One region of the Bradyrhizobium sp. CCBAU 53421 genome, then DNA from elsewhere that is predicted to be linked to it. Evidence: riboswitches for the same ligand, from Rfam matches in the RefSeq annotation. Region 1 holds a riboswitch; the other holds the start of a gene.
What was found. Region 1 has a riboswitch for S-adenosylmethionine ahead of XH92_RS04125 (O-succinylhomoserine sulfhydrylase). Riboswitches for the same ligand answer to the same signal wherever they lie in the genome.
Positions count from the first base shown of each region.

Region 2: it holds a riboswitch for S-adenosylmethionine, as region 1 does, so the genes downstream of both, XH92_RS38535 (homoserine O-acetyltransferase) here and XH92_RS04125 (O-succinylhomoserine sulfhydrylase) in region 1, are expected to answer to the same signal.

Region 1 is NZ_CP030047.1:908,179-923,430, reverse strand. Features, by position in the region: gene XH92_RS04185 (LLM class flavin-dependent oxidoreductase) at 184-1,203, shown strand; gene XH92_RS04180 (hypothetical protein) at 1,509-1,679, opposite strand; gene XH92_RS04175 (DUF3551 domain-containing protein) at 1,723-1,905, opposite strand; tRNA gene XH92_RS04170 (tRNA-Gly) at 2,051-2,124, opposite strand; gene XH92_RS04165 (4-amino-4-deoxy-L-arabinose transferase) at 2,232-3,782, opposite strand; gene XH92_RS04160 (methylated-DNA--[protein]-cysteine S-methyltransferase) at 3,953-4,531, shown strand; gene XH92_RS04155 (AraC family transcriptional regulator) at 4,541-5,380, shown strand; gene XH92_RS04150 (VOC family protein) at 5,437-5,796, shown strand; gene XH92_RS04145 (SRPBCC family protein) at 5,961-6,377, shown strand; gene XH92_RS04140 (MATE family efflux transporter) at 6,568-8,010, opposite strand; gene XH92_RS04135 (hypothetical protein) at 8,140-9,195, opposite strand; gene XH92_RS04130 (2'-deoxycytidine 5'-triphosphate deaminase) at 9,400-10,458, opposite strand; SAM riboswitch at 10,629-10,708, shown strand; gene XH92_RS04125 (O-succinylhomoserine sulfhydrylase) at 10,785-11,978, shown strand; gene XH92_RS04120 (SDR family NAD(P)-dependent oxidoreductase) at 12,224-12,997, opposite strand; gene pimD (pimeloyl-CoA dehydrogenase small subunit) at 13,106-14,251, opposite strand; gene pimC (pimeloyl-CoA dehydrogenase large subunit) at 14,431-15,252, opposite strand, start outside.
Region 2 is NZ_CP030047.1:8,310,367-8,325,618, forward strand. Features, by position in the region: gene XH92_RS38490 (hypothetical protein) at 1-64, opposite strand, end outside; gene clpB (ATP-dependent chaperone ClpB) at 347-2,998, opposite strand; gene XH92_RS38500 (XRE family transcriptional regulator) at 3,298-3,861, opposite strand; gene XH92_RS38505 (GNAT family N-acetyltransferase) at 3,918-4,433, shown strand; gene XH92_RS38510 (MOSC domain-containing protein) at 4,490-5,272, shown strand; gene XH92_RS38515 (YARHG domain-containing protein) at 5,406-6,338, shown strand; gene XH92_RS38520 (TIGR02594 family protein) at 6,420-7,091, opposite strand; gene XH92_RS38525 (alpha/beta fold hydrolase) at 7,333-8,205, shown strand; gene metW (methionine biosynthesis protein MetW) at 8,210-8,872, opposite strand; gene XH92_RS38535 (homoserine O-acetyltransferase) at 8,869-10,074, opposite strand; SAM riboswitch at 10,158-10,237, opposite strand; gene XH92_RS38540 (chorismate mutase) at 10,424-11,272, shown strand; gene hisC (histidinol-phosphate transaminase) at 11,372-12,469, shown strand; gene XH92_RS38550 (prephenate/arogenate dehydrogenase family protein) at 12,478-13,410, shown strand; gene XH92_RS38555 (hypothetical protein) at 13,714-14,190, opposite strand; gene XH92_RS38560 (hypothetical protein) at 14,415-15,252, opposite strand, start outside.

The DNA of each region.
Region 1 (15,252 bases):
GATCGCAAGCCGCGCCGCAGCGCAGGCGGCAAGACCAAAGCGCATGCAGCGCATACACAGGCGCGCGATCCGCAGAACCCGCAACGCTTGCTGAATCAACTTTCCCCGAGTGGTAAACATTTCCGTCATCGCCGGGCCATGCCACCGTTCGCAATTCGCGCCTGATATGCCTACATTGCCGACATGAAAAAAATCGGATTCCTCTCGTTCGGGCACTGGACGCCCTCCCCGCAATCGCAGGCCCGCTCCGCCGCGGATGTGCTGCTGCAATCGATCGACCTTGCGGTCGCTGCAGAAGAGCTCGGCGCGGACGGCGCGTATTTTCGCGTCCATCACTTCGCTCGCCAGCTGGCCTCGCCGTTCCCGCTGCTGGCGGCGGTCGGCGCGAGGACCAGCCGGATCGAAATCGGCACCGCCGTGATCGACATGCGCTACGAAAATCCGCTCTACATGATCGAGGACGCCGGCGCGGCCGACCTGATCGCGAGGGGACGCCTGCAACTCGGCATCAGCCGCGGCTCGCCCGAACAAGTGATCGATGGCTGGCGCTATTTCGGCTATCAGCCGGGCGAAGGCGAGACCGATGCCGACATGGGCCGGCGTCATGCCGAGATTTTCCTCGACATGCTGCGCGGACAAGGCTTTGCGCAGCCGAATCCGCGGCCGATGTTTCCCAATCCGCCCGGCCTGCTGCGGCTCGAGCCGCTCTCGGAAGGCTTGCGCGAGCGCATCTGGTGGGGCGCCGGCTCGAACGCAACCGCGGTCTGGGCGGCGAAGCTCGGCATGAACCTGCAGAGCTCGACGCTGAAGAGCGACGAGACCGGAGAGGCCTTCCACATCCAGCAGGCCGCGCAGATCCGGGCCTACCGCGCCGCCTGGAAGGAGGCCGGCCACACCCGCGAGCCGCGAGTCTCGGTGAGCCGCAGCATCTTCGCGCTGGTCGACGATCGCGACCGCGCCTATTTCGGCAACGGGCAGGAGGAAGACCAGATCGGCTTCATCGACGAGCGGACGCGCGCGATCTTCGGCCGCGGCTATGCCGCCGAGCCGGAAAAGCTGATCGAGCAGCTGAAGACGGACGAGGCGATCGCGGAGGCCGATACATTGCTGCTGACCGTCCCCAATCAACTCGGCGTCGCCTACAACGCCCATGTGATCGAGACCATCCTGACCCAGATCGCGCCGGCTCTCGGCTGGCGCTGAATTTGCCTCGACGCGCAAGCACCCGCGCCGGCCGTCCTTCAGGGGGTGTGGTTGAAAGCGGACGACCGGCAGCGGGCTTGAACCGGCCGTTCTCGCCGGAGGTTGGCCGGTTCTGTTTGGCCAATGCCGGAACCGGAGAGATCGTTCCGCCGGAACTTCGTTCTCAAACGCGGAGAACTACGGAAACATAACTGCGCGTTGTGAGAAGAACAGGTCGAGTACGGTCCGTTAGGCGCGCACGTTGCGTGAACAGATCGCCGTAATATCCCGGGATCATCACACAAGGCCAGTCTCGCGGAATTGGCTCAGGAATTCTCGTCGCGATTGCGGCGCTTGAGATCGAGGCGATCGATGCGCTCGTCAATCCGCCGGTTCAATTCCTCATCCTCGCTCGGATTCCTGCCGCGACGGGCGCGAACGACAAATACGCATCCGATCAGAACAACCGCAAAGAGTGCGTAGGGCCACCATTCCATGCGTTGATCTCAAATGAACGCTCGCCGATACGAGCGGGAAAAGTCATCGTTCAGGCCTGCCGGGATGCGCCGGTCTCGGCGCATAGAAGGGATTGACCAGGCAAGTTGCCGGAATCCCCACGGCGCTGGCCTGACACTGCCTTATCGACGCGAAGATACAATCCATTCGATCGCCGACCAGTTCCCCGTAAACATGCATGCAGACCGGATAGCGAGGATCGTACATTTGTGCGGATGCCGGCTTCGTCATGCAAAGCGCGCCCAGCGCGAGCAGCAGCGCTCCAAGCAACCTCACGTCATGTCTCCTGCGATTGCCGCGACAATGCATCGTCTCGCCGACAAGACTGTCCCGCGCGATTTGGCCTTGGGGCTGGAGCGGGCGAAGGGAATCGAACCCTCGTATGCAGCTTGGGAAGCTGCCGTTCTACCATTGAACTACGCCCGCGATCTCAATTGCTTGAGGTCGCCCTCACGGCTGCGACCGCCGGACCATAGCCCGGCCCGTGGCTGGGGATCAAGCGCGCATTGGCGCCGATCCCCGCGCCGTCGCCGCTACTGGCCCATCCTCACAAGCACGTCATTGATCACAAAGGAGGCAGCAGCGGATGCGTCGCAGCTCCCGCCGCGCGCATAGATGCAGGCTTCGCTGAAGCCGACGCGTGCACAGCTCTGCCGCGAGAAATCCGCCGGCAGATCGGCTGCGGCCTCGGGTCGCGCGAGGATGCGGTTGAAGGCCGGCCTGGTCGCCTGCAGCAGCAGAGGTAGCAGGATCAGCTCGGCGATCGGATCGGCGGGCGCAAGCGCATAGAGCGGCGCCGGGCCGACCAATCGCTCCCGCCCCGGCAATTGCTGGAAACGAACGTTGTAGAGCGCAAGGCCGCACAGCTGCGGATCGCTGCGCAGTTCGGCGGCAAGCCGCGCCGCGCCGACGCCGCGCGTCCAGTACTCGCGCATCCCGTCGCTGGCGCCGGCCAGCGCCACCGACAGCAGCGCCCAGCCGCCGAGCACGATCGGCATTGCCCAGCGCCGCCACGTAGCCTTCGCGCGCAGCCATTGCACCCAATCGGCCGAGCCCAGCGCCGCGACGATGGTGAACAGCGCCACCGACAGGAAGACGAAGCGGTATTCCTTGTGCACGATCAGGCTGTGGAAGACGAGGTTGACGAGCGCCACGGCCAGCAGCAGCGGCGCGTGCCGCCAGCCGCGCCAGATCGCAGCGAGCGGAAGCAGGATCGCTATCGACCACACGGTCAGGAAGTCGATCAGATAGGCCGAGGGCGGCGACACGCCGAATTCGATGGCGCGATCGTGGACCAGGTTTTCCCTGATATTGCCGATCAGCCAGGCGAACGGCACGGCGCCATGCGCAAGGTCGATCGCGGCGGCGAGCAGCAACGCAACGAGCCCGCCGGCGACCATCGGAACCAGGTTTCGCCAGCGTGTCCAGCACGCCCCGAAGGCCAGCACGGCGATCGCCGGCGCATACTGGAAGCGGCAGACAAAGGCGAAGGCGAGCAGCGCACCGCCAATCGCGAGACGCCGCGGCGACGTACCATCGGTGATCAACAGCGCCGCCGGAACGATGAGCGCGGCCGCCAGCGGCTCACCCAATGTGTGTGGCGCGAGCATGATCAGTTCGAACCAGGTCGCGGCCGCGAAGGCCGTGACGACGGCATGGGTTCGCGACACCCGCGCGCCAAACAACCAGGCGCTGACCACGATCGACAGCGAGGCGCATGCGGCGATCAGGCGCGGCACCAGGAAGGCGCCCGCGCCGCCGGGCGCGATGGCATCACCGAGCGCAACCGGCCCGGCCATCAATGTCGGCAGGAACCAGCCGCGAATGCCGTCGCGCCATTCCCACGTCAGGATGCCGTCATGGCCAAGCATCCGCCACGCCGGCTCGAGATACTGAAAGATCTCGTCGGGATAAATCACGTTGGGCCAGACCGCGGCCGCAAGGCGCAGCACCAGCGCCAGCAGCAGCAACGCGAAGAGCCCGTGAACACGCCCGCGCGCGCGCACGACCATGCCTGCGCTGCCGGGCGCGGCCTCGACGCTCGTGCCCGTCATCGTTCCGCCGATCGTCTTCTGGAGCAGCATGTCGCGACCAGATAGCGGGCAAAGCCTTTAAGATGCGTGACTGGAAGATGCGTGACCGGACGTTGTCGAGGTCACACAGCGCCGGCCACAACATGCTTAACCAATCGTCAAGATTCCGGATGCGCCGGACCGCGACGATGTTATGATCGCGTCTGGGGGTTGGCGGCGTCATGGCGGGGCGTGGGTACACCATTTTCGACACGGCAATCGGCCGATGCGGCATCGCATGGGGCGAAGCCGGCGTCGCCGGTGTCCAGCTTCCCGAGTTCCGCGAAATCGAAACCCGCAAGCGGCTGTTCAAGCTCTATCCCGATGCACGCGAGATGCGGCCTCCCGAGGAGATCGAGGTCGCGATCGAGGGCATTGCAGCGATCTTGCGCAGCGGCAATGCCGATCTCACCGGCGTTGCGCTCGACATGAGCGCCATCCCGGCCTTCAACCAGCGCGTCTACCAGACCGTCCGCGGCATTCCCCGCGGCGAGACCCGGACCTATGACGAGGTGGCGAGCGCGCTGCGTGCGTCCGGCGCGGTCTATTCGGTGGCGCAGGCGCTCGGCCGCAATCCCTTCATGATCATCGTGCCCTGCCACCGCGTGCTGGAGGCGGGCCACTATGCCGACCGGATCTCCCCGAACGGCGGCAGCGTCTCCAAGCGGCGGCTGCTTTCGATCGAAGGCGCCCAGTCATCGACCAGCAAAACCCTGTTCGACGTGCTGCTGCCCGTTGCACGGCCCCGGCCGCAAGCCTAAATCTGGGGTATGACCCGGACCACGCTGTTGCAGCGAGATCGCATCACGGTGAACGAGTTTCGCTGCACGGCGGAGCCCGGCGACAAACCATTCGCCGAGCAGTTCGCCTGCCACTCCGTGTCCTATGTCCGCAGTGGCAGCTTCGGCTGCCATTGCCGCGGCCGCTTCCATGAGCTGGTGGCAGGCTCGATCCTGGTCGGCCATCCCGGCGACGAATACACCTGCACGCACGACCATGTGGTCGGCGACGAATGCCTGTCGTTCTTCCTCGACCCGGAGCTGGTCGAGACGATTGGCGACCGCACCACGGTGTGGCAGGTCGGCTCGGTGCCGCCGCTGCCCGAATTGATGGTAATCGGCGAGCTCGCCCAAACGGCGGCAGCTGGCAACAGCGACGTCGGCCTCGACGAGGTCGGCCAGCTCCTCGCCAGCCGCCTTGTCGAGCTGGTGTCCGACCGCAAGGCAAAGCCCCTCACCGCCGGCCTGCGCGATCGCCGCCGCGCCGTCGAGGCCGCGCTGTGGATCGACGCCAATTCGCACCAACAGATCGATCTCGACGATGCCGCGGAGCAGGCTGGCCTCAGCACCTTTCATTTCCTGCGGTTGTTTTCCGCGGTGCTCGGCGTTACCCCGCATCAATATCTCGTGCGCTCGCGGCTGCGCCATGCGGCGCGGCGGCTCGTCGACGACGACAGCCCGGTCACCGATATCGCCTACGACGTCGGCTTCGGCGATCTCTCCAATTTCGTGCGCAGCTTCCACCGCGCCGCCGGCGCCTCGCCGCTCAAGTTCCGCCAGGCCTCCCGCGGCGACCGCAAGATTCTCCAAGAACGCCTTGCGCTGCAATAGCTAGGTTGCTCCGGTCCGCGCGTCCCTCGACGCGCCCAGCGACTGGAGACCCCATCATGTACGACCATATCGGATTGCGCGTCGCCGACCTCGACGCCAGCGTGCGCTTTTATACCGCGGTGCTGGCGCCGCTCGGCTTCGTGCTGTGCTCGCGCGACGACAGCGGCGCGGGCTTCGGCCCCAAGGGCGAACCCGCGCTCTGGCTGCATCTGCACAAGGGCCGCGCGCAAGGCGGCGCCCACATCGCGTTCCGCGCCCCGAGCCACGACGCGATCAAGACATTCCACACCGAGGGCCTGAAGGCCGGCGGCAAGGACAACGGCGCGGCAGGCCATCGCAAGGACTACAGCCCGACCTACTACGCGGCGTTCCTGCTCGATCCCGACGGCAACAATGTCGAGGCGGTGAGCACCTAAGCCTCAACCCGTCATTGCGAGGAGCGAAGCGACGAAGCAATCCATGCTCTCGCCCTGCGGAAGGATGGATTGCTTCGCGGAGCCTGTCATCCGGCGGCGCTTTGCGCCGACCGGGTGGCTCGCAATGACGACCTTCACATCCATCCAACCAAGGACTCAATCTCATGGCTTCCATTCACAAAGACATCCCGATCGACGCACCGGCCGACCACGTCTGGGACGCGTTGCGCGATTTCGGCGCGCTGCATACGCGGCTGGTGCCGGGCTTCGTCACCGACACCAAGCTCGACGGCGACGTCCGCACCGTGACTTTCAGTAACGGCACCGTGGCGCACGAGACGCTGGTCGATTGCGACGACAAGCGGCAACGGCTGGTCTATGCGATCACCAGCGAGCGGCTGAAGCAGCATTCCGCCTCGGTGCAGGTGTTTGCCGAAGGCGATACGCGCTGCCGGGTGGTGTGGATCGCCGACGTGCTGCCGCACGAAGTCGCGCCCTACATGGACGCGCAGATGGATCTCGGCGCGGCGGCGATGCAGGCCGCACAGGCCAAATCGGCCAGGGAGAAGAGCGCGGCGTAGCGGGGCTGGCGGCCGAAAAGCTTTATCACCGTCACCCTGAGGAGGCCGCAAAGCGGCCGTCTCGAAGGGCCGACGGCCGGGCTTTGTCCACGAGCCTGTTGAGGCATCGGGGCCGTGCATCCTTCGAGACGCGGCCAAGTGGCCGCTCCTCAGGATGACGGTGTGAGAGTCGCGAATGACGGACTGAGACTTACGACAGCGCCGGTTGCGCCTGGGCGACCGGCGCAGCCTTGCCCCAGCGCGTCAGGATCACGCTGAGGCAAGAGAGCACGCCGAGCACGCCCATCGAGGCGGCGGCGAGTGCGAAGAAGTTTTGCGCGCTCGCCTCATGGGTCGACAGCCACCAACCGCCGGCGCCGATGAAGATCAGCCGCGCGGTCTGCGCCAGCACCGGACCCAGCACCTTCGCCGCACCCTGCGAGGAGAAATACATCGACATCGCAAGGCCGATGAAGGCGTACATCGGCGCGGCGGTCGAGAGATATTGGTGGCTGGTCGCCCGCACATGCGGATCATTGGTGAACAGATTGACCCACAGGTCTGGGAAGACGGCGATGAAGCTGCCGACCACGCCGACCGCAAGGAATGACACCGTGCCTGCGGTCCAGGCGATGCGCCGGGCGCGCGCAACGCGCTCGGCGCCGACGGCCATGCCGATCATCGGCACCGAAGCGATGCCGACCGCGAACGCCACCGAGGTCAGCATGAATTCGAGCCGCGCGCCGATGCCGTAGCCGGCGAGCACCGCGGTGCCGAACTGCGCCAGCATGTGGGTGAAGATCGAGATCGTCAGGACCGATTGCAGCGGCGAGAAGCAGGAGACCGCGCCGACCCTGAGGATGTCGATGAACATCGCCCATTGCACGCGTAACCCCTTGAGCTTCGGCTTCACGCGGGCGCGGCCCGAGAACAGATACCAGCCCATCACGCTGATGCTGATCGAATAGGCGATCAGCGAGCCCGCGGCGACGCCGCGCATGCCGAATTGCGGTACCGGCCCGAGGCCGAGCCCGAGCGTGCCGCCGAGAATGATCTGCCACACCGCCGAGGACAGGATCATGGTCGACGGCAGCTTCATGTTGCCGGTGCCGCGCAGGATGCCGGCCATCGTGTTCATCAGCCAGGGCAGGATCGCGCCGCCGAAGAAGATCTGCGAATAGGCGATTGCATTCGCCAGCACGTTGCCGCGGCCGCCGAGCAATTCGAGCAGGCGCGGACCGAAGATCAGCATGCCCAGCATGAAGGTGACACCGAACGTCAATCCGATCAGCAGCGCATGCATGGCAAGTGTCGAGGCGCGCTCGATCTCGCCGGCGCCGAGCGCGCGCGCGATCGCGGATGCGACGCCGCCGCCCATCGCGCCGCCGGACATCGTCATGGTCAGAATCACGCAGGGAAACACCAGCGCCATCGCCGCGAGCGATTCAACGCCGAGCCGGCCGATATAGGAGGTCTCCGCGATCACCACGCAGGTGCCGGCGGAGAGCGCGATCACGTTCGGCCACGCCAGCCACAACAGCGTGCGCAAGATCGGCCCGTCGAGCAGCGCGTTGCGCGCCGGTCTCGTCACCGGCGGCGGCAGCGGTCGTTCTTGTTCGTCGACAGGTATTTCGGCGAGGCCGAGATCGGACATTTCTACTCCCACGCGCGATCTGGGGAGCCGCGCCATGGTGTTTCCCTACCATGGCAGCGGCGAAATCCACGTGCGCGGGACGCAAGGGGGGCCTGCGCGATTGCAGGTGAACCCGAATGAACCCCTGATCTAGCCGATCGACCAGACCAACGGCGCGCCGGCGGCGCCATTGGGCGTCAGATGCACCGGAATATGCCGTCCGCAGCCGGTGGCCAGCCCTTCGAACAGGCCCGTCAGCACGTTTGCGCAGGCCGGGTGATAATCGGCCACGTCGGCCATCAGCTTCCAGCCCCGCTGGCGGATCTCGAACTGGCCCTCGGACTCGCTGATCTCTGCGACATCATCCTGCGACTCGAACAGCGCGCGCAGGAATGCGGCAAATTCCGCGGCACGGCCACGGCTGCCGCCGAGCGCCTGCGCGACCTCGTCGAAATACTGCATGCCAATGAGCTTGCCGGTGAGATGCAGCAGGTAGCTCGCGTCCTCAGGCCCGAACACCTGCACGATGACCGGCGCGGCGGTCTTCACATATTCCATCGCGTAGTTGCGATAGGCCTTCTCCAGCCGCGGCTTCGGCCAGCTGTCGACCGGCAGCGCCGGCGCGGTTCTGGGATCGAACAGCGGCGCCTCGCGATGGCGCGCGAACACCAGGCGCTGGTCGAGCTCGAGCGGATGATCGTATTCGCAGTAATAGCCCTCGAGCCCATCCTGTCCATCGACGCTCTGCTTGGTGCAGACAAAGCCGAGCCTGAGATCGCCGAGTGCGACACCATTGTTGGCGTGCCAGCCGCGCAGCATCGCGCGCGAGACCTCGCCGGGCACGCCACAGATCGCGGTGCCCTTCCAGATCCAGCGCGGCGGCGGATAGCGGATCCAGGCCTTGCGGTCACTCTCGTACATGTATTCGACATGCACGCCGCCGATCCAGTTGGAGAGGTAGTGATACTGCGCGGCGGCGACCGCCGGCGGCAGGCCGTCGAGGCCGAGCTTCTTCAAGCCGGGCAGGAAGCGCTCCTGCTGCTGACGGCGAAACACGCGGAAGACGAACTCGGCGGCGTCGGCCGTACCGCGCCGCGTGACCACGGTGAGGATCAGTCCGGTGAAGAAGGCGTGATAGAGATCGGCGACGCTGCGCCACTTCCGCCACTGCGCTTCTTGCTGCGCTGAATCTGTTGCGGCGCTCATGTTCGCTCCCTGCTTGTTGTTTGCCGGACTGTGTCATCGCCGACGAGACCGCGCAACCAACACACTCGGTGTCATCGCCCGACTTGATCGGGCGATCCATTATTCCAGAGACAGTCGTTGTCGATGGAGGGGCCGCGGCGTACTGGATTCTCCGCATTCGCGGGGAATGACGGCGGAGAATGACGCGAAATCCGAGCTACGGAATTACACGCGAAAATGCTTGGAGAGCTTCAGGCCCTGCGCCTGATAGTTCGAGCCGATGCGCTGGCCGTAGAGCGCGTCGGGACGCTCGAGCATGCGTTCATAGACGAGGCGGCCGACGATCTGGCCGTGCTCGAGGATGAACGGCACCTCGCGCGAGCGCACTTCAAGCACGGCGCGCGCGCCCTTGCCGCCAGCACCGGCATAGCCGAAGCCGGGATCGAAGAAGCCGGCATAGTGCACGCGGAATTCGCCGACCAGGGGATCGAACGGCACCATCTCCGCGGCGTAGTCCGGCGGCACCTGCACGGCCTCTTTCGAGGCCAGGATGTAGAACTCGCCGGGATCGAGGATGAGGCTGCCGTCGGGCCGCGCCTTGATCGGCTCCCAGAAGTCGTCGACCGCATAGCCGCCGCGGCGATCGACATCGACCACGCCGGTGTGACGCTTGGCGCGATAGCCGACGAAGCCGCCCGAAGTCTCGCCGGAGAGATCGACCGAGAGCGCGACACCGTGGGTGAGATCGGCATCGTCGATATCGACCAGCCGCTCGGCGGCATGCAGCGCGTCGAGCTCGTCGGCGTTCAACGTCGCCTCGCCGATCCGGAAACGAACCTGGCTGAGCCGCGAGCCCTCGCGCAGCAGCACGGGAAACGTCTTCGGCGAGATCTCGGCATAAAGCGGGCCGTGGTAGCCGGCGCCGATCATGTCGAAGCGGCGGGTGCCGTCGGCGATCACGCGGGTGAAGACGTCGAGCCGTCCGGTCGAGCTCTTCGGGTTGGCCGCGGCCACGATCTCCGGCGGCAGCGCCAGGCTCTCCAGCAGCGGGACGATGTAGACGCAATTGGTCTCCAGCACCGCACCGTCGGAGAGATCGATCTCGTGCAGCTTGAGCTGGTCGATCCGCTCGGCGACGGTGGCATCGGGGCCCGGCAGGAAGCTGGCGCGGACCCGGTAGGCGATGTCGCCGAGGCGGAGGTCAAGGCTTGCCGGCTGGATCTGGCTCTCGACGAAGTCGTAGGCGGGCAGGATGAGGCCGGCCTCCGCCATCTCCGCGATCATGCGGTCGGGCAGGATTCCGTTGGATTCATCTTCCAGCGTGAACGACACGGCGAGGTCCCTCGAGATGGCCCAAAATCATACTCTGAACGGCCACCAAGCCCCAATATATGGGCTTTTAGGGGTTATCCGATGACCGTCTTGACGGAAAGGGCGCGAGGGAATATCAGCTGCACTTATCCCGTGGTGATTTGAGCCGGCCGGCTTGCAGCCACGTTAAATAAGTCGCTAAACAGGCCGGGGACAGTGTGATCCCGGCTTGTGGAGGTTGCTCCAGGCCGGTTTTTTTGTGGCCAGTTTCCAAGGGAAATGGCCACTTCGGAGGTCACATGTCTGAATCTGAAGGTACCGCCCGTTTTCGTCCCGAAACCCGCCTCGTCCATGGCGGCACGCTGCGCTCGCAATTCGGGGAGACGTCGGAAGGGCTGTTTCTCACCCAGGGCTACGTCTACGACACCGCCGAGCAATGCGAGGCGCGCTTCAAGGGCCAGGACCCCGGCTTCATCTATTCGCGCTATTCCAACCCGACGATTGCGATGTTCGAGCGCCGCATGATCGAGCTCGAGGGCGCGGAAGCCGCGCGCTCGACCGCGACCGGCATGGCCGCGGTGACCACCGCGATCCTCGCGCCGCTGAAGGCCGGCGACCACGTGGTGGCATCGAAGGCGCTGTTCGGCTCCTGCCTCTACGTGGTGCAGGACCTGCTGCCGCGCTACGGCATCGAGACCACGCTGGTCGACGGCCTCGATCTCGACCAGTGGCAGCGCGCCTTGCGGCCGAACACCAAGACCTTCTTCCTGGAAAGCCCGACCAATCCGACGCTCGACGTGCTCGACATCGGCGCCATCGCCAGGATCGCGCATGGCGGCGGCGCCCGGCTGATCGTCGACAACGTGTTCGCGACGCCGATCTGGCAGAGCCCGCTGTCGCTCGGCGCCGACGTCGTGGTCTATTCCGCGACCAAGCATATCGACGGCCAGGGCCGCTGCCTCGGCGGCATCATCCTGTCGTCGGAAGCCTTCATCGCCGAGCACATCCACAATTTCATGCGCCAGACCGGCCCGTCGCTGTCGCCGTTCAACGCCTGGGTGCTGCTGAAGGGACTGGAGACGCTCGGCGTCCGCGTCCGCGCTCAGACCGAGAACGCGGCGAAGATCGCCGAGGCGCTGGCCAAGCATCCGAAGATCACGCGGCTGGTCTATCCCGGCCGCGCCGATCATCCGCAGGCCGAGACGGTGAAGAAGCAGATGGGCGCCGGCTCGACGCTGGTCGGCTTCGAGGTGAAGGACGGCAAGGCCGGCGCCTTCCGCTGCCTCAACGCGCTGAAGATCTCGCGCATCTCCAACAATCTCGGCGATGCGAAGAGCCTGGTCACGCATCCCGCGACCACGACGCATCAGCGCCTGGCGCCGGAAGCCCGCGCCGAGCTCGGCATCAGCGAAGGCTTCATTCGCTTCTCGGCCGGGCTCGAGCATCCCGACGACCTGATCGAGGATTTCGAGCGGGCGCTGGAGCAGGTTTGAGACTGGCGTAGAAGCCTAAAGCGCGAAACAAGACCTCATCCTGAGAGGATGTGAGGCTGTATCCTCGTCCACCGCCGTCATCGCCCGGCCTGTGCGCAATTGCGCACATGGACCGGGCGATCCAGTACGCCGCGGCCCTTCGGCTCAAGCACTGCGGTCTCTGGAATACTGGATCACCCGCCTGCGCGAGTGATGACACTGAGCAAGCTGAGCAATCACCCCGTCATCCCTGAGGGAACAGCCGCTTACGTCGCCGCCGTCGTCACGCCGCCGTCGACCACGATGGTCTGGCCGGTCATGAAGGTCGAGGCATCGGAGGCAAGATAGGCCACCGCGCCGGCGATCTCGTCAGGCTCGCCGATGCGGCGGAGCGGCGTCGAGGCGGTGCGGCGCTTCAGATTGTCCGGGTCCTCCCACAGCGCGCGGGCGAAATCGGTCTTCACCAGGCCCGGCGCCACGCAATTGACCCGCACGCCCTTCGGCCCCCATTCGCCGGCGAGGCTGCGGCACAGCGCAAAGTCCGCCGCCTTGGAGATGCCGTAGGCACCGATCACCGTCGAGCCACGCAGGCCGCCGATCGAGGAGATGATCACGACCGAACCCTTGCCGCGCTCGGCCATCTGCGGGATCGCCAGTGCGGACAGCCAGATGTTGCTCTTGACGTTGGAGCCCATGATCTTGTCGAAGGCTTCGTCCGTGATGTCGAGCAGCGGGCCGTAATACGGGTTCACTGCGGCGTTGCAGACCAGGGTGTCGATCTTGCCGTAGTGCTTGATCGTGCCCGAGATCAGCGCCTCGACCTCCGCGCGGCGCGCGATGTTGCAGGGGATGACGAGCGCATCGCCGCCGGCCTTCTTGATGCCGTCGGCGACTTCCTGGCAGGCATCCGCCTTGCGCGAGGAGATCACGACCTTGGCGCCGAGTTTTGCCAGGAGTTCCGCCGAGGAGCGGCCGATGCCGCGGCTCGAGCCGGTGACGACGGCGACCTGGCCGGTGAGATCGAACGGAGTGTTTTTCATTGTTGTTGCCTCCCGGATGGTTAGAAAAACTCGTCACGCGCGGGCTTGACCCGCGCATCCATCTTTTCAAGAGCGATGGATTGCCGGGTCAAGCCCGGCAACGACATCTCAAGCCAGCAGCCCGCCGCCCTCGCTGACGCGACGGAGATGGTAGTCGGTGTCGCCGAGCGTGTTCTCGATCATGGTCAGCCGCTTGAAGTAGTGGCCGATCTTGGCTTCCATGGTCATGCCGATGCCGCCATGGAGCTGGATCGACTGCTGGCCGACGAACTTCAGGGACTTGCCGACCTGCACCTTGGCGGCCGCGACCGCGGACGAACGCTCCTTGGCATCACTGAAGTCCGACGCCATGGTCGCGAACATCGACATGCTGCGGGCCTGCTCCAGCGCCACGAACATGTCGGCGGCACGGTGCTGCAGGCTCTGGAACGAGCCGATCGCAACGCCGAACTGCTTGCGGGTCTTGATGTACTCGACGGTCTCCTTCAGCGACTCGTCCATCGCGCCGACGGCTTCCGCGCACAGCGCAATGCGGGCTTCGTCCGCTACGCGCTCGATCAGGGGCAGGCCGTTCTCGGGATCGCCGATCGCAGCATCCGCACCGACCTCGACATTGGTGAAGGTGATGTCGGCCGCGTGCAGTCCGTCCTGGGTGGGATAGCCCTTCCGGGTGACGCCCTTGGCGTCCGCCGGGACCAGGAACACGCCGATGCCGATCTTGTCGCGCTGGCCGCCCTTGGTGCGCGCGGTCACGATCAAGGTGTCGGCGTTCTCGCCGTTGAGCACGACGAACTTCTCGCCGTCGATCACCCAACCGTCGCCCTTCTTCTTGGCCGTGGTCACGACGTCGAACAGGTCGTAGCGCGAGTTCTTCTCGAGCTGGGCGAAGCCGAAGGTCCTGCTGCCGTCGATGATGCCCGGGATGTACTTGGCCTTCTGCTCGGCCGAGCCGCCATGGCGCAGGAAACCGCCGGCGACCACGACGGTGGCGAGATAGGGCTCGACCACCAATGACTTGCCGAGCGCCTCCATCACGATCATGGTCTCGACCGCGCCGGCGCCGAAGCCGCCGTCGGTCTCCGCAAAGGGCAGACCGAGCAGGCCCTGCTCGGCGAGCTTGCCCCAGAGCGCTTTGCTCCAGCCGCCCTTCTCCTTCATGTACTTCTTGCGCGCATCGAAGTCGTAGGCATCCGCCAGCAAACCGTCGACGCTTTCCTTGAGAAGCCGCTGCTCCTCGGACAGATCAAAATCCATTTTACCATCTCTCCAAAATCACGCGGGCGCCTGCCCTGATCTCCACTCGTCATCCCCGCGAATGCGGGGATCCAGTAGGCCGCGGCCCTCATTGGGAATCACAACCGCCTCGGCGTACCGGGTCCCCCGCCCCTGTGCGCAATTGCGCACAAGGCGGGGGACGACACCGAACTTGTGGCTTACAGCCCCAGCACCGCCTTGCTGATGATGTTGCGCTGGATCTCGTTGGAGCCGCCGTAGATCGAAACCTTGCGGTTGTTGAAGTAGCTCGGCGCGATCTGCGCGGTCCAGTCCATGCTCTCGTTCGAGCCGGCATCGCCATGCTCGTCGTAGGGCGCGGCGAACGGTCCGATGATCTCCATCAGCAGCTCGGTGGTGGTCTGCTGGATTTCCGAGCCCTTGATCTTGAGCACCGAGGAAGCCGGATTGGGCTTGCCCTTGCCGTGCTTGCCCTCGTCGGCGACGACGCGGAGCTGGGTCAGCTCGAGCGCCTTCAGCTCGATCTCGCAGGCCGTGAGCTTCTCGCGGAATGCCGGATCCTCGATCACCGGGCGGCCGCCGGACTCGACCTTGGAGGCCAGCGCGCGGATGCGACGCAGCCGCTCCTTCGACACGCCGACCCGGGCGATGCCGGTGCGCTCATTGCCGAGCAGGAATTTGGCGTAATCCCAGCCCTTGTTCTCTTCGCCGATCAGGTTCTCGTAGGGCACCTCGACGTCGTCGAAGAACACTTCGTTGACCTCGTGGCCGCCGTCGATGGTCTGGATCGGGCGCACGGTGACGCCCTTCGACTTCATGCTGAACACGATGAAGGAGATGCCCATCTGCTTCTTGGCGGCCGGATCGGTGCGGCACAGGCAGAAGATCATGTCGGCGTGCTGGGCGAGCGTGGTCCAGGTCTTCTGACCGTTGATGATCCACTTGTCGCCGCGGCGCTCGGCCTTGGTCTTCAGCGACGCGAGGTCCGAGCCCGAACCCGGCTCCGAGAAGCCCTGGCACCA
Region 2 (15,252 bases), 1.9 Mb from region 1:
CGTAAACGCGGGGATGAAGATCGTCATAGACGGGCCGGTTATGGGCGATGAGGTCTCTGCTCATGCGATTCGCCTTCTGCTGAGGGCGACCGGCGGCGTGGCTTTGCAGGATGATGCAAGGTGGCGCGCGAATCAGCGATGCAATTCGGGCCGAATGCTTCCCTTTGCAGCTGCGCGGGACGTTGCCACGCCAGCCGATCATTCAGGATGAAAACGAACGCCGTCCAGAGGCGGTTTCATTAATTCGGGCCCACAAAACGGGCCGCCGAACAGGAACTCCGTCGCGACGGCCCATTGTCGCGGATGCGGCCCGTCGCCGGCCCGCATCCGGTTTCGCTAGGGATGCTCAGTTCAGCTTGCGCTTCGAGACCGGAGCATCGAACTGCACGATCTCGGCAGTTTTGGACACCTGACCGTTGAAGGTCAGCACATTGCCCTTCTCCGAGATCACCACGCGATCGCCGTCCTTGACCTCGCCGGCGAGGATCATCTCGGCCAGCGGGTCCTGCACGCTGCGCTGGATCACCCGCTTCAGCGGGCGGGCGCCGTAAGCCGGATCCCAGCCCTTCTCCGCGAGCCAATCCCGCGCCTTTGCATCGAGCGTGAGCTCGATCTTGCGATCCTCGAGCAGCCTGGTCAGTCGCGCGAACTGGATCTCGACGATACGGCCCATCTCGTTCCGTTGCAGCCGGTGGAACAGGATGATCTCGTCGATGCGGTTCAGGAATTCCGGCCTGAAATGCGCCCGCACGACGCCCATCACCTGATCGCGAACCGCCGCGGTGTCCTCGCCTTCCGGCTGATTCACCAGGAATTCCGAACCGAGGTTCGAGGTCATGATGATCAGCGTGTTGCGGAAGTCGACGGTGCGGCCCTGACCATCGGTCAGGCGGCCGTCGTCGAGCACCTGCAACAGCACGTTGAAGACGTCGGGATGCGCCTTCTCGATCTCGTCGAACAGCACGACCTGGTAGGGCCGGCGCCGAACCGCTTCGGTCAGTGCGCCACCCTCGTCGTAGCCGACATAGCCGGGAGGCGCGCCGATCAGCCGCGAGACCGAGTGCTTCTCCATGAACTCGGACATGTCGAGGCGGACCATCGCGGTCTCGTCGTTGAACAGGTCAGCGGCGAGCGCCTTGGTCAGCTCGGTCTTGCCGACGCCAGTGGGGCCCAAGAACATGAACGAGCCGGTCGGCCGGTTCGGATCCTGCAGGCCGGCGCGGGCACGGCGCACGGCGGTTGCCACCGCACGCACGGCTTCGGCCTGGCCGACGACGCGCTTGGCGAGTGCATCCTCCATCTTCAGGAGCTTGTCCTTTTCGCCTTCGAGCATCTTGTCGACCGGCACGCCGGTCCAGCGCGAGACGACCTGCGCGATGTGATTGGCGGTGACCGCCTCCTCCATCATCTCGCCGCCGCTCTGCTTGCTGCTCGCCTGCGCTTCGATGTCGGCAAGCTTCCGCTCCAGCTCGGGAATCCGGCCATAGGCCAGCTCGCCCGCCTTCTGGAATTCGCCGCGTCGCTGCGCATTGGCCAGCTCGACGCGGAGCGCATCGAGTTCGCTCTTCAGCTTCTGGGCATTGGAGAGCTTGTTCTTCTCCGCGCTCCAACGCGCCGTCAGCGCCGCCGACCGCTCCTCAAGATCGGCAAGCTCCTTCTCCAGGGTCTGCAGGCGGCCCTTCGAGCCGGCATCGGACTCCTTCTTCAGCGCCTCCTGCTCGATCTTCAGCCGGATGATGTCGCGGTCCAGCGAATCGAGTTCTTCCGGCTTGGAATCGACCTGCATCTTCAGCCGCGCCGCCGCCTCGTCCATCAAATCGATGGCCTTGTCGGGCAGGAAACGGTCGGTGATGTAGCGGTTCGACAGCGTGGTCGCGGCCACCAACGCGGAGTCGGTGATGCGCACGCCATGATGCTGCTCGTATTTGTCCTTCAGGCCGCGCAGGATCGAGATGGTGTCCTCGACCGTCGGCTCGCTGACATAGATCGGCTGGAACCGGCGGGCCAGCGCCGCATCCTTCTCGACATGCTTGCGGTACTCGTCGAGCGTGGTCGCACCGATACAGTGCAGCTCACCGCGTGCGAGCGCAGGCTTCAGGAGGTTGGACGCGTCCATCGCGCCGTCGGTCTTGCCGGCGCCGATCAGCGTGTGCATCTCGTCGATGAACAGGATGATGCCGCCCTCGGCGGACGAGACCTCCTGCAGCACGGATTTCAGCCGCTCCTCGAACTCGCCGCGGTATTTCGCGCCGGCGATCAAGGCGCCCATGTCGAGCGACAGCAGCTTCTTGTCCTTCAGGCTCTCGGGCACATCGCCATTGAGGATGCGCAGCGCCAGACCCTCGACGATCGCGGTCTTGCCGACGCCGGGTTCACCGATCAGGACGGGATTGTTCTTGGTCCGCCGCGACAGAACTTGAATCGTGCGGCGGATCTCCTCGTCACGGCCGATCACCGGGTCGAGCTTGCCGTCGCGCGCAGCCTGGGTCAGGTCGCGTGCATATTTCTTCAGCGCGTCATAGGCGTTCTCGGCGGTCGCGCTATCAGCGGTGCGGCCCTTGCGCAGCGCTTCGATCGCCGCATTCAGGTTCTGCGCGGTGACGCCGCCCTTGCTCAGGATAGAAGCCGCCTCGCTGCCCTTCTCGAGCGTGAGCCCGAGCAGCAATCGCTCGACGGTGACAAAGCTGTCGCCGGTCTTGTCGGCGGCCTTTTCCGCCGCGTCGAAGGCGCGCGCCAGCTCCGGCGACAGGTAGACCTGTCCGGCGCCATTGCCCGAGACCTTGGGCAGCTTGTTCAGCGCCTCTTCGGTCGCTTTCAGGATTGCTCTGGAATTGCCGCCAGCACGGTCGATCAGACCGCCGGCGAGCCCCTCATTGTCGTCCAGCAGCACCTTCAACAGATGCAAGGGTGAGAACTGCTGGTGACCGTCGCGCATTGCGAGCGATTGGGCAGACTGGATGAATCCGCGCGAGCGCTCGGTGTACTTCTCAATGTTCATTCGTTTTCCCTCGGCCTGCCGTCACCACCCGGGGCGCGATCAGCAAAAGTGGGCACCGGTTTTGCGTCCGATCGCGCCCAAACTTTAAGTTTGCGCGTGGTCTTGTCGCGAAACCGCACACACTTTCGCGGACCACGCGCGAAGGCATGGTTCCGGCATCTTCATTGGGTTTCCGCGGGCCGCGTTGACGTTCCTCAACCAGCCTCTGGTCGTCGCCATCATTTTTCAGGCTTGCCGCAGATGTGGGCACTTGGTTCCGAAACGGAAGAGCCACGATCTGCGATTTCACCCGGTGGAGCTCAGCGCCGTACGATGGCGACAAGGTAGCGGCAGGGCTGAGCAGTTTCGTTACGGAAGACGATGTCCGACGGCGGCCCGAGCTCGACGCGGTCACCCGCAGCGAGCTCGTGGCGCTCCGCCCCTTCCATCAAGGTGAGGCGGCCGCTGATCACCCACACCACCTGACGGACCAGGTGATAGGCGCTGGCGGGGAAGCCGGCTTCCTGGTTGGCAGGCAGCTCGACCTCGACCAGCTCCAGCGGATTGGCCGGATGCAGGAATACCTGCCGCCGCAGATAGGCCGCCTTGGGATCGCGCCACACCGGCTGATCCTTGGCCCGCTGCAGGCGGGAACCGGCTGAGGCAACCTCGAACAGCGCGGCCATGGTCAGGCCATAGGCCGTGGCGATCCGCGACAGCGTCGCCGCCGTCGGGCTGGCCTCCGCCCGCTCGATCTTGCTCAGCATGGCCTTGGACACGCCTGCCCGCCCGGCGAGTTCCGCCAGCGACCAGCCGCGCCCCTCCCGTTCGGCGCGAACCCGCCGCCCGAGAGCCTCATCGGCCTTGTCTTCTATAATTGACATACCGTCTTATATAGTAGACGATAGGGTCGTTCAAGAGGCTCGTCAAGGAACCACCGATGATTATCCGCCCCGCCACCGAGCAGGACATTCCTGCGATCACCGCGATCTTCAATGAGACGGTCGCCAACTCGAACGCGATCTGGACGGAGAAGCAGGATTCCGACGCCGAACGGCTGGCCTGGATGCAGGCCCGGCTGGCGCTGGGCTACCCGGTGCTGGTCGCGGCCGAAGGCTCTGTGGTTCTTGGGTACGGCACATTCGGCGATTTTCGGGCCTTCCCGGGTTACCGCTACAGCGTCGAGCACAGCGTCTATGTCCACGCCGATCATCGCGGCCGCGGGCTCGGCCGGGTCATCGTCGACGAGCTGATCGCCGCGGCCACCGCGCTCGGCAAGCACGTCATGATCGCCGGCATCGACGGCGGCAATCCCGCCTCGCTCCGGCTGCACGCGCAGGCTGGCTTTGTCGAGGTCGCGCGGATGCCGGAGGTCGGGCGCAAGTTCGGCCGCTGGCTCGAACTCGTGTTCATGCAGCGCATGCTGGACACCCCGGGCGCGGCGCGGCCCGACTAGCTGCCTTGGCGTTGGCGGCGGTTCTCCTCGCGCACCAAACAGGCTAGAGCGGGCGGATGGACACGACGCACACCTCCTCCGCCCGGATCACCGGCATCTACCGCTACCCCGTCAAGGGCCTCACGCCCGAGCCGCTGCCGCGCGCCGAACTCAAGGTCGGCGAGACGCTGCGCTCGGATCGCCGCTACGCAATCGAAAACGGCCCGAGCGGCTTTGATTCATCGGCGCCGAAATGGCTGCCGAAACCGCACTTCCTGATGCTGCAACGGGACGAGTGGCTGGCGCCGCTGCGCGCCCAGTTCGACGATGACAGTCACGTGCTGACCTTGCGCCGGGATGGCGCGATGGTGGCCCAGGGCGATCTCGAGACGGAAGCCGGGCGCGCGGCGATCGAGCGCTATTTCGCCGATCGTCACGCCGGCCAGATCAAGGGACCGCCCAAAGTGCTGGTCAGCCCCGGGCACAGTTTTTCCGACGTGCCGCGCAAGGTGGTGTCGATCATCAATCTGGCGAGCCTGCGGGCAATCGAGGAGATGGTGCAGGCGCCGGTGCATCCGCTGCGCTTCCGCGCCAACCTCTATGTCGAGGGCTGGCCGGCCTGGCATGAGGCCAGCCTGCTCGACCAGACCATTGCGATCGGAAGCGCGCGGGCAAAAGTTGTGAAGCGGATCACACGTTGTGCTGCGGTCAATGTCGATCCCGACACCGGCGCGCGCGACCTCTCGGTCCCGAACACGCTGATGCAGCGCTTCGGCAACAATGAATGCGGCATCTACGCCGAGATCATCAGCGATGGCGGTGCGGCTGTCGGCGACACGATTGCCGCGGAACCGCACTAGGTCACGCCAGGTTCCGTATTCCTCGAAGACGGCATTACGCGCATCGCATTGCAATGTTCGGTTGCGTGCAATAGACTTCACTCGACATTTTGAATTGCAGCAAATTTGTCGAAATTGATTGCACGGGGTTGCCATGAGCATGATCATGGTTTCGTACCGGCGGGTCGATCAGGACACAGCGGGCCGCATCGCCGACCATCTGATCGAGAAGTACGGTGAGAAATCCGTCTTCTTCGACGTCAACAGCATTCGCACCGGCGCCAACTTCGTCGACCGGATCGCCAAGGCCATCGTCGCCTGCGACATCGTCATCGCGGTGATCGGTCCGCATTGGATCGGCAAGACCGACGATGGGAAACCTGCGCGTCTGGAGGATCCCGCAGATTCTGTGCGCTTCGAGATCGAAACGGCGCTGAAGCACAACAAGACGCTGCTGCCGCTGCTGGTGAACGGCGCAACCATGCCTGAGGCCGCCGAGCTGCCGGAATCGCTTCGCTTCCTGCACTTCTGCAACGCTGCCCGGGTCGACTCGGGTCAGGATTTTCGCATGCACATGACCCGCCTGATCGACACGATCAACGAGGTCCTGAATGAAGCCGGGCGGTCGCCGCTACGTCAGGTTTCGCCGATCAAGCGCTACTGGAAGTATGGCGCAGGCCTCGCCGCCGCAGCTTTGGCGCTGGCGGTTTGGACCATCGGGCCCGCGTTCGAACATACGGTGGTGAAGTCAGGCGGACCGGACGATCAGACCACCGTCGGGCGCACGACGCCGCCCGCCGTTCCGGCCTCCGTCACGCAGCGCGCCAAGGCGCATGACGGCTTTCTCTTTCCTGATTCCGATCGACGATTTCTGAGTGAGGCCGATCTCAAGGACATGTCGGCGATCGAGCTGCGCATCGCACGAAACGAGATTTTCGCGCGGCATGGCCGGTTCTTCAAGGATCAGGTGCTCGCGAACTACTTCTCGCAATTCGCCTGGTATCAACCCGCTGCGGTCGAAGTCCCCCTGAGCAACCTCGAGACGACCAACGTCGACACGATCGAGGCGACGGAGCACGAGAAGTGAGGCCAGCCGGCAGTATCGGTTGACCCCGGACCGCGTATGGCCACCTGCCCCATTCTCAGGAGCGAGGTGGCCAGTCCCTGATCAATTCGCCGGCATCACATAGGCATAGATCCGGCCGCGCGAGACCGGCAGTTCGCGAACGCGGTGGCTGCTGTTACCCGAGATCATGATCGGATTGCCCTTGGCATCGACGCCGGTGATGATGCCGACATGACCGCCGCCGCGGCGGCCCATCACGGCGATGGCGCCGACCTGCGGCCCCGACACGCGCGTACCGTATTTGGCGAACGAGCTCGCCATGTCGGAGCCGGTGCCGCGATGGCCGGTCTGTTGCAACACCATGTTCATGAAGCGCGCGCACCACAGGCTGGAGCGCCCGGTCGGGTTGCCGCCGCCGAGATAGCGGCGCGCCGTGGCGACGATCCCCGATGAGCCGAATCCACTCGCCTCGCTGACGCCGCCGGTATTGGGCACGGACTCAGCGTTGCCCGGCAACACGGCCGCATTGGCCTCGGTGAAGTCACCACCCGCCTCCGCCTGTGCGCGACGCTCGGCGCGCGACAGCCGCGCGGTGTGCCGATAGTGATGATGACCAGAATGGCGCGCGTGATGACCCGCATGGGGCGAATGCGCGTGATGCGAATGACGCGGACGGGCGGAAGCCGAAGAAACCGAAACGACGGCGAGAGTGAGCGAACACAGAGCCAGCGCCAAAACACGAAGCGACCGGCGATACGCAAGCAACTGAACCATACTTCACGAGATCCTCTGAAACGCCCCAAACTCCCCGTCGCGATCCCAAGAGAACACGCAAGGGAACACGGCGGTGGTTTTGTAAATCGGGATGTGGCGCGAGGAAGATTTCATGCGGCGTTGCGGAAACGATTTCTGGGTCATTCCGCGCAAATTCCATGACGAAAATAGCCAGAACTGCCGCATTGCAGCCGCGGAAATTAATTGCAAATCTGAGCGCGGCCAACGAGAGGAGATTTTAATGCCCCACGCCGTCACGAAAGATAATGTCCGCCTTCATTTCGAAGAGGCCGGCAGCGGCACCCCGATCATCTTCCTGCACGAGTTCGCAGCTGATCACACCAACTGGGAGCCGCAGATGCGCTACTTCACGCGCGGCCACCGCTGCATCGCCTATTCGGCGCGCGGCTATACGCCCTCGGAGGTACCTGCGAGCGCCGAGGTCTACACCTACAAGCATTTCTACACCGACGCGCTCGCGGTGCTCGACCATCTCGGCATCGCCAAGGCGCATTTCGTCGGCCTCTCGATGGGCTCCTATTCCTCGCTGCAGGTCGCGCTCAACGCGCCGGAGCGCGCACTGTCGATGACGCTGGCCGCGGTCGGCTCCGGCTCCAGCCTCGAGAATCTCGATGCCTTCCGCGCGCAGTGCCGCGCCAATGCCGAGCAATACGAGAGCATTGGCTCGGTCGAGGTCGCCAAGGTGACGCGCGAGGCGCCGAGCCGGATCCCGTTCCTGGTCAAGGACCCGCGCGGCCACGCCGATTTCTACGCCGCGCTCGCCCGCCATGACGCCAAGGGCTCGGCCAACACGATGCGCAGCTTCCAGGGCGGCAGGCCCTCGATCTACACCATGACCGACGCCATCAAGCGCGCGGCGACGCCGGCGCTGATCCTGTGCGGCGACGAGGACGACAATTGCATCGCGCCCAGCATGTTCCTGAAGCAGCATCTGCCGGCCGCCGGCCTCGCCTTCTTCCCGAAGTCCGGCCACGTGCTCAATCTCGAGGAGCCGGCGCTGTTCAACGAGATGGTCGAGCGCTTCATCACGCTGGTCGAGGCCGGCCGCTGGCCGGTGCGCGATCCGCGGTCGCTGGTGGCAGCGCCGGTGTAAGCCGTCACTTCCCACCGCCGCGGCTGAGCAGGAACACGCCCTGCTCGCCGAACATGTTCCACACCCACCAGGGCAGGTTGAGCGGCACCGGGCGGCCGTAGAGATCGAGCGCGACCGCGCGCTCCATCTTGACGTTGATCTGCTCGCAGAGCTCCACGAAATCCTTGATGGTGCAGAAATGGATGTTCGAGGTGTCGTACCAGCTCGCCGGCAGATTCTCGGTGCGCGGCATGTGGCCGCCGATCAAAAGCTGCAGCCGCATTTTCCAGAACCCGAAATTCGGGAACGAGACGATGGCGCGCTGGCCGATCCGCAGCAGATTCTCCAGCACCACCTTGGGCTGCCGCGTCGCCTGCAAGGTCTGCGACAGGATGACGTAGTCGAATGCGTCATCGGGATAGTTGACGAGGTCGGTGTCGGCATCGCCCTGCACCACCGCGAGGCCCTTGGCGACGCAGCCGTTGACGCCCTCGCGCGACAATTCGATGCCGCGGCCGTCGATGCCGCGGCTCTCCAGCAGCTGCAGCAATTCGCCGTCGCCGCAGCCGACGTCGAGCACGCGCGAGCCCGGCCGCACCATCTCGGCGACCAGGAGATGATCCCTGCGATAGCCGCCGGTCCGCTCCGGCGCGACGCCCGGCAAGGGCAATGTCTGCTGCATGCTCATGACTGGCCGTCGTCCTTCAATCCGCGCGCCTTGCCCGCAGCCAGCAGGAAGGCGCGGGAGATTTCGAGGAATTCCGGCACGTCGAGCAGAAACGCGTCGTGGCCGCGATCGGTCTCGATTTCGGCGAACGACACCCGTGCGCTCGACGCGTTCAGCGCGTGCACCAGCGCGCGCGATTCCGAGGTCGGAAACAGCCAGTCGCTGGTGAACGACACCACGCAGAACCGCGTCTGGATGCCGGTGAACGCCTTCGCCAGCACGCCGTTGTGGTCGGCGGCGATGTCGAAATAGTCCATCGCACGGGTCAGGTAGAGATAGCTGTTGGCGTCGAAGCGCTCGACAAAGGACGAGCCTTGATAGCGCAGATAGCTCTCGACCTGGAAATCAGCATCGAACGAGAAGGTCGGCAGCTCGCGATCCTGCATCCGCCGCCCGAACTTGCGATGCAGCGCGGCGTCCGACAGATAGGTGATGTGCGCGGCCATCCGCGCCACCGCGAGCCCGCGATGCGGATGGGTGTCCTCGTCGACATAGCGGCCGCCGCGCCAGTCCGGATCGGCCATCACGGCCTGACGGCCGAGCTCGTGGAACGCGATGTTCTGCGCCGAATGCCGCGTCGAGCAGGCGATCGCGAGCGTCGAGAACACACGCTCGGGATAGGCGGCGGTCCATTGCAGCACCTGCATGCCGCCCATCGAGCCGCCGACCACGCAGAACAGCGTCGAAATGCCGAGACGATCGATCAGCATCGCCTGCGCGCGCACCATGTCGGGGATCGTGATGATCGGGAAATCGAGCCCCCACACCTTGCCCGTCGCAGGATTCAGCGACGCAGGCCCGGTCGAGCCCATGCAGCCGCCGATCACGTTGGAGCAGATGATGAAGTATTTGTCGGCATCGATCGGCTTGCCGGCGCCGACCATGGTGTCCCACCAGCCGGGCTTGCCGGTGACGGGATGGGTGTTTTTGACATGCTGATCGCCGGTCAGCGCATGGCAGATCAGGATCGCGTTGGACCTGTCGGCATTGAGCCGGCCGTAGGTCTGATAGGCGATCTGGAACGGTGCGAGATCGACGCCGCAATCCAGCTTCAGCGGCTGATCCGTGCCGAACTTCGCCAGCAATGACGACGGATGATCGGCCTCGTGGGCGCGATCATCGCTCTGGGTTTGCGGGCTCGGTATCGGACGCACGTTGCTCATCTAGGCGACCCTGCCTCCGCGCGGGAGGGCTCGAACAGAAATCAGGCCATAAAAAACCCGGCCTGAACAAGGTTCGGCCGGGAGCTGATCTGTCCCCGGCCTGTTTAGCGAGTTGTTTAACGTGGCTGCAAGCCGGCCGGCTCAAATGACCACGGAGTGCAGCGAACCTAGTCCTCAGGCCCCCCGTCGTCAAGGCGGCCAGCGAACGTCCCCTCGCCGGGCGCCGATGGTTAACCGAATGCGCAGGGCACGCCTGCGACGTTTCTCTTTGCTTTCGCTGCCCGTCTTTCCTAATCAGGGACCCTGTCCGGCACGGCGTCGGGCCGCCCGGACGACAAGGTTTGAGAGCATGTCCAACCCACCCCCGTCGCCGCCCTCGCTGCAGGAGCTGCGCAAGGAGATCGATGCGATCGACGAGCAGGTTCACCGCCTGCTGATGGCGCGCGGCGACATCATCGACCGCCTGATCCAGGTCAAGAAGACCCAGGAGGTCGGCTCGGCGTTCCGCCCCGCGCGCGAGGCCAGCATGATGCGCGAGCTGGTGCGGCGTCATCGCGGCATCCTGCCGCTCGACACCATCGAGAGCATCTGGCGCGTCATCATCTCGACCTTCACCTACGTGCAGGCGCCGTTCGCAGTGCACGCCGATGTTTCGGTCGGCGAGTCCGCGATGCGCGACTCGGCGCGGTTTCACTTCGGCTTCGTGGTGCCCTACGTCTCGCATTTCAGCGCCCAGGCCGCGATCGAGGCGGTGGCGAAATCGAAGGGCGACCTCGCGCTGGTCTCCGCGATCGCGAGCCGTACGCCGTGGTGGAATGCGCTCGAGGCCGATGGCGCGCCGAAGATCATCGCGCGGCTGCCGTTCCTCGAACGCGCCGACCATCCCGCCGCGCTGCCGGTATTCCTGATCTCGCGGGTCGCCGACGACGCCATGGTGACCGAGGTCGAGATGTGGAGCGTGCGCGTCTCCGGCTGGAACGCCGATGTCGCCCGTGCGCTGGCCCCGCTCGCCGAGATCGTCGCGGTCCCCGACACCGCCTTCGACGGTGCTGCCCTCCTGGTCTCGGTCACCGGGCAAGACTTCGAGAAGATCAAGCTGGCCTTGATTGAGGCCGGCGCCTCGGTCCGCTCGTCGGCCCTCGTCGGCAGCCACGCAACGCGCTATACGGTGCCCTCTAACGGATCGGCCAGGACCTGAAGTAAGAGCCAGCCGTCCGTCCAGGCTTTTGTTTTGACGCGTTTTCTTCACGCGAACCGGTGTCCACTTCGCTCGAAAACGCTCTGTTCGGAGTTGATAATGTCCCGCCCCGTGCCGAACCCCGGCATCCTCGATATTGCGCCCTATACGCCCGGCAAGAGCCCGGTGCCGGAACCGGGCCGCAAGGTGTTCAAGCTGTCCGCCAACGAGACGCCGTTCGGCCCGTCGCCGAAGGCGATCGCGGCCTACAAGGCCGCGGCTGACCATCTCGAGGACTATCCGGAGGGCACCTCGCGCGTGCTGCGCGAGGCGATTGGCCGCGCCTACGGGCTCGATCCCGACCGCATCATCTGCGGCGCCGGCTCCGACGAGATCCTCAATCTGCTGGCGCACACCTATCTCGCCCCCGGCGACGAAGCGATCTCGACCACCCATGGCTTCCTGGTCTACCCGATCGCCACCATGGCGAACGGCGCCAGGAACGTGATCGCGGCCGAGACCAATTTCACCGCCGATGTCGACGCCATCCTCAAGGTGGTGACGCCGAAGACCAAGCTGGTCTGGCTCGCCAACCCGAACAATCCGACCGGCACCTACATCCCGTTCGACGAGGTCAAGCGGCTGCGCGCCGCCCTGCCCTCGCATGTGCTGCTGGTGCTCGACGCGGCTTACGCCGACTACGTCTCGCGCAACGACTACGAGCTCGGCATCGAGCTGGTCGCGACCACCGACAACACGGTGGTGACGCACACCTTCTCGAAGATCCACGGCCTTGCCGCGCTGCGGGTCGGCTGGATGTTCGGCCCGGCGCATATCGTCGATGCCTGCAACCGCATTCGCGGTCCGTTCAACGTCACGACGCCGGCGATGCTGGCCGCGGTGGCGGCGATCGAGGACACCGCGCATGTGCAGATGTCGCGGACCCACACCGAACAGTGGCGCAACTGGCTGACCGAGGAGATCGGCAAGCTCGGGCTCAAGGTGACGCCGAGCGTCGCCAATTTCGTGCTGATCCACTTCCCGACCGACAAGGGCAGGACCGCGGCGGAAGCCGACGCCTATCTCACGCGGCGCGGCCTCGTGCTGCGCGCGCTCAACAATTACAAGCTGCCGCACGCGCTGCGCATGACCATTGGCACCGAGGAAGCCAACCGCCTCGTGGTCGAGGGCCTGCGCGACTTCTTAGGTGGAAAGTGAACACCGACGTGACCACGGCTCCGCTCTTCAACCGCATCGCACTGATCGGCTTCGGCCTGATCGGCGGCTCGATCGCGCGCGGCGCGCGCGCGCAGGGCCTCGTCGGCGAGATCGTCACCACCGCGCGCTCTTCGAAGACGCGCGCGCGCGTCGCCGAGCTCGGCATCGTCGATCGCGTCGTCGAGACCAACATCGAGGCGGTCAGGGATGCCGATCTCGTCATCCTCTGCATCCCGGTCGGCGCCTGCGGTCCGGTCGCGGCCGAGATCGCCGGCCATCTCAAGCCCGGCGCCATCATCTCCGACGTCGGCTCGGTGAAGGGCGCCGTGGTCAAGGACATGGGGCCGCATCTGCCCGGCGGCGTACATTTCGTGCCGGCGCATCCAGTGGCCGGCACCGAGCATTCGGGCCCGGATTCCGGCTTCGCCGAGCTATTCATCAACCGCTGGTGCATCCTGACCCCGCCCGAAGGCACCGATCCAGCCGCGACCGACCGGCTGCGCGCGTTCTGGGCCGCACTCGGCGCCAAGGTCGAGATCATGACGCCGGATCATCATGACCTCGTGCTCGCGATCACCAGCCATCTGCCGCATCTGATCGCCTACACCATCGTCGGCACCGCCGACGAGCTGGCGCAGGTGACGGAATCCGAAGTCATCAAGTTCTCCGCCGGCGGCTTCCGTGACTTCACCCGCATCGCGGCCTCGGACCCGACGATGTGGCGCGACGTGTTCCTCGCCAACAAGGACGCCGTGCTCGAGATGCTCGGCACCTTCACCGAGGATCTGTCGAAGCTCACCCGCGCGATCCGGCGCGGCGACGGCGAAGCACTGTTCGACCACTTCACCCGCACCCGCGCCATCCGCCGCGGCATCGTCGAGATCGGCCAGGATTCCGCCGCGCCGGATTTCGGCCGGCCGCATGCGAATTTGAAGAAGTAAGATCAGGCACGCGGCTTCCTCTACTTGGTCGTCCTGGCGAAAGCCAGGACCCATAACCACCGCATTTGGTTGTGAACGGGATTCCGGCCCCAACGTCGTGCAACAACGGGCACTCGGGGTAATGGGTCCTGGCTTTCGCCAGGACGACAGCGAGTGTGTGGTGCCGCCTATGAATCAAAGCGTCCGCATTTTCGCGACATGAATTGTCCGAGCCTTGCCTTTCGTCACGCCGCTCTTCGAACAGAGGGCGCAGGGAAAACCGGGTGCCGATCGCACCCACGGGCCGCAAGGCAGCGACGGCACTCACCGTCGCAACCGCTGATCCCGGATCGGGCCTGTCGATATCGGCGCAACCTTCTGTGTTAGGCGCTGGCGGCCGACGAGGCCGGCGGTTGCCAGCATGACGATGCCGCCGAACCACCACGAGCCGATCACGAACTCCCAGGCACGCGGCGGAATCTCGTCGAACACGATGCCATAGACCGACACCAGTGCAGCCAGCGCGGCGAGGAAGATGCCGCCCGCGCTCATGAGCTCGACGGCATCGATGCGCCCCGTGGCGCGCAAGGCCGGCCTTGGAATATCGATGCCGAGGTAGAAGCCGACGGCGCCGATCACGATCGTCGTCACGATGAAGGCAAGCGTACCGAAGAAGGAGATGTGCCCCTTCGCGAGCTGGGCGGCAACGAAGGTGCCGGCCATGGCACCGGCCATCGCCAGACCGGTTCGTTGCAGCACATGCGCGGCACGGCTGACCATCATCAACTCGCGGGCGATCACGGCCCTCTCCTTTCTGCTCACGATCCTCATCTGCGGTGTCCTTTCCAGCACTTCGGTCCACAGAGGCTGTGAACCGATCTGTCCCGTCATTGCGAGCGGAACGAAGCAATCCATCGCGCGGCAAGCGGAGATATGGATTGCTTCGTCGCTATCGCTCCTCGCAAGACGAGGTTGATGGGCTCAAGCCCTCTCAGTACCGAAGCACGCGATTGCCACTCGATGTACTAGAACGGGTAATAGCGGATCTGGGTCATGACGATGTGGTCGTCGGTCTTCGGCGCGCCGCCGACACCTGCGAAGGCGAAGCGCTGGTTGTAGGAGTACTGGATGCCGGCCTTGATCGCTCCGTAGTCGCCCTTGAAGATCGTGTCGTAGAACCCGGCGGTGTATTGCCTGACTTGGGCGGTGTTGCCGTTGCAGGTCGCCGCCGGCGAGTTCTCGATGTTGCAGCCGAGATTGTTGTAGAGCGGATTGCCGTAGCCGAACGGCACCGTGCCGACATTGGAGAACGTCGCCTTGGTCTTCTCGAGGCCGGCATAGGCATAGAGATCGAGCGACGGCGTCGTGTGCCAGACCGTGCCGAGCAGGAACGCCGTGATCGGCAGTGGCTGGATCGAGCCGTCCTGGCGCACCGTCGCATCCGGGAACGGCGCGGCGGTGAAGCGGCCGAGCGCGCCGTGCGACGCGGAGCCCTGCAATTCCAGGACCTTCGGCACGATCTCCGCCGAGAAATGCCCGCCGAAGCTCACCGTGTTGACGTCGTGATTGGCGAAGTTGAAGCGATCGTAGAAGTCGCGATACATCGCCCAGCCCTCGACATGCAGCTTGTAGGGCCCGAGCCGCGGATCCCACGCACCCTTCACGGTGAAGTCAGGCACGTGATTGAGGCTGACGTTGTTGGCGTTGTTGAAGAAGCTGCCGCCCGGCCCGGTGAGGTTGACCAAGAGGTTCGGATTGAGCACGCCCTGCGGGCCGGCCGCGGGCGTACCTACCAACGGCGTGTTGCCGCCGAAGAACGACGTCTGCGGATTTTCCGCCGAGACCGCGAGCTTGAATTCGGGC